Regions from separate parts of the Diaphorobacter sp. MNS-0 genome, predicted to be linked through region 2. Evidence: predicted binding sites of a transcription regulator. Region 2 holds the regulator's gene; the other holds the start of a gene.
The links. Region 2 encodes FliA, which starts transcription of late flagellar genes. Its sites were predicted from a motif close to CTAAAGTTTNNNNNNNNNNNGCCGNTA; they were not measured.
Positions count from the first base shown of each region.

Region 1 (2,384 bases), 1.7 Mb from region 2:
CGACACGCTGTTCGAGCAACCCACGCTCGGCCCGCGCGTGGCCGTCATCGGGCTGGGGCCGCTGGGGGTGGAAATCGCGCAGGCGCTCGCGCGGCTGGGGGTGGAAGTGATTGCCTTCGCCACGGGCAACACCGTGGCCGGCCTGAGCGACCCCGCCATCAACGACGCGCTGCTGGCGCGGCTGAAGGACGAATTCATCGTCAACGTGGGCGACAAGGCCGAGCTGCGCGAGGTGGCCGGCGGCATACAGGTCACCAACGGCAGCGCGACCGTGGTGGTGGACCAGGTGGTGGCCGCCATGGGCCGGCGCCCGAATCTGGAGCACCTGGGGCTGGACACGCTGGGCGTGGCGCTGGACGACAAGGGCCGCCCGCCCATCGATCCGTGCACCCTGCAGGTGGGCGATCTGCCCGTCTTCATCGCGGGCGATGCCGATGGCGACCGCCCCCTGCTGCATGAAGCCGCGGACGAGGGCCACATTGCGGGGTTGAACGCCCTGGCGCCTACGCCGCGCGGCTTCGCCCGGCGCACGCCGCTGGCCATCACTTTCAGCCAGCCCCATGCCGCCGTGGTGGGACAGCGCCATGCCGATCTGCCCCAGGGGCAATGGGTGGTGGGCACGGTGGACTTTGCGCGCCAGGGCCGCGCGCGCGTGGCGCAGTGCAACCACGGGCGCCTGAACGTGTACGCCGAGCACGGCAGCGGCCGTCTGCTGGGCGCCGAGCTGTGCGCGCCTGCGGGCGAACACATGGCTCACCTGCTGGCGCTGGCCGTCGAGCAGCGGCTGACGGTGCACGACCTGCTGCGCATGCCCTTCTACCATCCGGTGCTGGAGGAAGGCCTGCGCACGGCGCTGCGCGACGCGGCCTCGCGCCTGCCCAAGGCCAGCGATTCCGACCTCGCCGCCTGCGAGGCCTACGGCGCGAGCGCGCTGGACTGATACAAAAACAATAGCTGGCTGCGCTTGCCAGGATGGATTTTCAGCACCAAAACAGCTTGAAATTCTTACGTATCAAGCGCCAACAGCTATGTTTATAGAAGCACCCTTGAATCCGCGGTGAACTGACCGATAACAAGAGGTACACCGGAGATCGCCATGGACGTCGCCCTCACCCAATCCATCGTCAGCACCGCCAGCGCCCTCGCCAGCCGCGAGACGGCCGATGCCGTCCAGGTCACCGTGCTGAAGAAGGCCCTGGACACGCAGGAAACGGCCGCCGCCACCCTGCTCGCCGCCCTGCCCCAGCCACCGCTGGCGACCGGGGGCCCGCTGGGCACGCAGCTCAACACCTACGCCTGACGCGCACGGCGCGCTGGCTTTTTTCGGCGGCTCAGGCCGGCTTCAGCTCTGGCCTTGCTCAGCGCAGCCGCGCAGGCGACAGGCCCGCCACGTCCACACCCTCGCGCGCCAGCTCCGGGGCCAGCGGCTCGCCCAGTGCCAACTGCCGCGTCAGCAGCGCCGCGCCCGCCGCGCTCTGGATGCCATAGCCGCCTTGCGCGGCCAGCCAGAAGAAGCCGGGCACATGGTTGTCCCAGCCAATGACCAGGTCGCCATCGGCCACGAACGAGCGCAACCCCGCCCAGGTGTGCGAGGGGCGGCGGATCTGAAAGCACGTCACCTGCTCGATGCGGTGGATACCCAGCGCCACGTCCAGTTCCTCAGGCACCACGTCGTGCGGCGCCACGGCATCGGCATTGGCGGGGGAGCCCAGCATCTGCCCCGCGTCGGGCTTGAAGTAGTAGTCCTCCGCAATGCCGATGACAGCGGGCCAGTGGGCCGCTTGCATGCCGGCCGGCACGGGGAAGGTGAAGGCCGTGCGCCGGCGCGGCTCCAGCCCGATGGGCGGCACGCCCGCCTGGGCTGCCACCACATCGGCCCAGGCGCCTGCGGCATTGACCACGGCGCGCGCGCGCAGCACCTCGCCATCGGCCAGGGTGATGTGCCAGCCCTCCTCGCCCCGCTGCAGGGCCGTCACCTCGGCATGGGTGCGGATCTCGCCACCACGCTGGCGCAGGCCGCGCAGGTAGCCCTGGTGCAGCGCATGCACGTCGATGTCGGCGGCGCCGGGCTCGCTCATGCCCGTGGCCACGGCCTCGGGGCGCAGGCACGGGGCCTGCTCCAGCAGCTCCTCGCGCGTCAGGCGGCGCACCTGCGGGTTGCGCGGCAGCGCCTCGGCGTAGGCGGCTTCCAGCAGGTCGAGCTGGTCGGGCCCCGCCAGGTACACCACGCCGCGCGGCGTGAGGATGGGGGCGCTGCCGAATTCGGGCGGCGGCGCATCGTAGAACGCGCGGCTGGCCCGTGTGAGTGCGCAGATGTTGGGCGTGCCATAGGTGGCCGAGTACAGCGCAGCCGACCGGCCGGTGGTGTGGTAGCCGGGCTGGGC
Region 1 covers NZ_CP080761.1:1,857,762-1,860,145, reverse strand. The annotation lists gene K2L43_RS08970 (dihydrolipoyl dehydrogenase) at 1-940, shown strand, start outside; gene K2L43_RS08965 (YjfB family protein) at 1,097-1,300, shown strand; gene K2L43_RS08960 (FAD-binding oxidoreductase) at 1,359-2,384, opposite strand, start outside.
Region 1: K2L43_RS08965 (YjfB family protein) is a predicted target of FliA. The motif match lies at 1,046-1,072, and genes of this name have one in related genera.

Region 2 (2,384 bases):
CCAGGCCGCCGGGCTGCACAGCTACACGCCGCAGCAGGACCTGCGCCTGCTGGCCGTGCTGAGCCAGCCGGGCAGCGGCCCGTGGCTGGAAATGCTGTGGCAGCTGTGCTCCAGCCTGCAGCGCCTGGGCTACCCCGTCGTGGTGCTGGACGGCACGGCGCTCGAGAGCCCGCACATGCCCGGCCTGGACCAGCTGCTGCACCCGGCTCCCTGGAACGGCGCGCAGACGCTGGCCTCCGCCACCGGCGCGTCGCTGGCCGTGGTGCCCGCGGCCCGCGGGCTGGCCCGCCTCGCGCAGCAGTCCGAACACCATGGCGCCGCCGTGCTGCAGCGCCTGCAGCCCTTGTTTCGCGCCTACGCGCTGGTGGTGCTGCATGCGCCGCCCGAGCAACTGGCGCCGCTGCTGCGCGGCAGCGCCAGCGTACCGCTGATCATGACCGGCCCCGGCGCACAAGGCATGGTGCGCAGCTACCGCCAGCTCAAGCACATGGCGCTGCACGCCGGCGTGCGCTGCACGGTGGCGTCCATCCTCGCGCCGCAGGAGCCTGTGCAGCACCGCCAGACCGCCGAGGCGCTGGACACGCTGCAGCGCAGCGCGCGCACCCACCTGGGCCTGCAGGTCCACACCACCACCGTGGCCGCGGCGCGCGCGCAGGACATCCAGCGGCTGGCCTTGCAACTGCTGGAAAACGCATGCACCATTGACGCTGCCATGCCCCTGCTGCCCCCGCACAGCCTGTGCGCCTCCCTCTCGCCCCTGGACCGGAGCCACTGACCCGATGTACACCGCGAAAGGCCAGCTCGACCGGGACGCGCTGTTCCACCAGCACGTGCCCCTGGTGCGGCGCATCGCCCACCACATGATCGCCAAGCTCCCGCCCAACGTGGAGCTGGACGACCTGATCCAGGTCGGCATGATCGGTCTGAACGACGCGCTCTCGCGCTACGAAGTCGCGCAGGGCGTGCAGTTCGAGACCTTTGCCAGCCAGCGCATCCGCGGCGCCATGCTCGACGAGCTGCGCGAGGGCGACTGGATGAGCCGCAGCTCGCGCAAGAGCCAAAAGGACATCGAGCATGCCCTGCACCGCGTGGAGCAGCGCCTGGGCCGCAGCCCCATCGAGTCCGAGATCGCCGCCGAACTGGGCATGAGCCTGGAGGACTACCAGGCCCTGCTGAGCAAGGTGCGCGGCACGCAGCTGGTGTACCTGGAAGACTTTCACCACGATGACGAGGACGAAGGCTTCCTGGACCGCCACGTGGCCGACGAGGGCGCCGATCCCATGGCCGTGCTGCGCGACCAGCGCCTGCGCGCCTCGCTGGTCGAGGCCATCAAGGCCCTGCCCGAGCGCGAGCAGTACATCATGGGCATGTACTACGAGCACGACATGAACCTGAAGGAAATCGCCGCCGTCCTGGGCGTGACCGAATCGCGCGTGTGCCAGCTGCACAGCCAGGCGATTGCGCGGTTGCGGACGAAGATGCGGGGGCACTGATTTTTTGGATGAAATAGCTGTTTTGCGCTTGCTGGACAAGCGCGGGCAGCTATTTTTTTGAGCTTGTGGTGCGGCTTTTCATGGCGCGGGCCGGGATATGCGCTCGCCGGGGCGGATCCCGGGCAACAACATCAAGCCCGAAGAACCCATCAAAAAAGATAGCTGCCAGCGCTTATCCCATAAGCCCCAGCCAGCAATTCGGGCTAAAAGTCACCCCGGTGCCCGGTAAATCCGCGCCCCCGCGGCGCCGGACGAGGGCCCATAAGTCACCCCCTCCACGGGCGGCAGCAGCGACGCCGCCTGTCGCTCGGTCAGCGCCATCACCCGCGCCAGTTGGTCGCGCACCAGCGTCAATTGCCGGCCGATGGCCTGCACCCTTTGCGTGGCGGCGGGCTCCAGCGCGCCCGCCACAGGCGCCAGGGCCTGGGCCAGTGCCATGGCAGCGCCGCGCAGCTGCACCGCAGTGTCTTCAAAAGTCTGGGGGTTGGAAGCAAGAAGCGCAGCCTGCATGTCCTGCAGCTGCGCTTCGATGGAGGTGAGGGTGTCGTCGAGTGACATGGGGTGCAAGTCTAGAGCCTGTCACCCCGGCGGGCCAGCCGGCCCAGGAGGGCGGGTCAGCCCCGCGAGTGGGACAGGGTTTCGTAGGCGTTGGCCAGCAGCTTGTCGGCCACGGCTTCGGCGTCCACGCGGAAGGTGCCTTTTTCGATGGCGGCCTTGATCGCCTTGACCTTGGCAGTGTCGAAGTCGGCCGTGGACTTGGTGGCGTCCACCCCGCGGGCAGCGGCCGACAGCGTGACGGGCACGCCTGCGGCGGCGCGCGTCGCGCCCTGGGCCGCTTCTTCAGCGGCCGGCGCAGGTGCGGCGGCCTTGGCCTGCTGCTTGTTGGCAGCG
Region 2 covers NZ_CP080761.1:3,544,072-3,546,455, forward strand. The annotation lists gene K2L43_RS16800 (hypothetical protein) at 1-775, shown strand, start outside; gene K2L43_RS16805 (RNA polymerase sigma factor FliA) at 780-1,493, shown strand; gene K2L43_RS16810 (hypothetical protein) at 1,704-2,051, opposite strand; gene flgM (flagellar biosynthesis anti-sigma factor FlgM) at 2,108-2,384, opposite strand, start outside.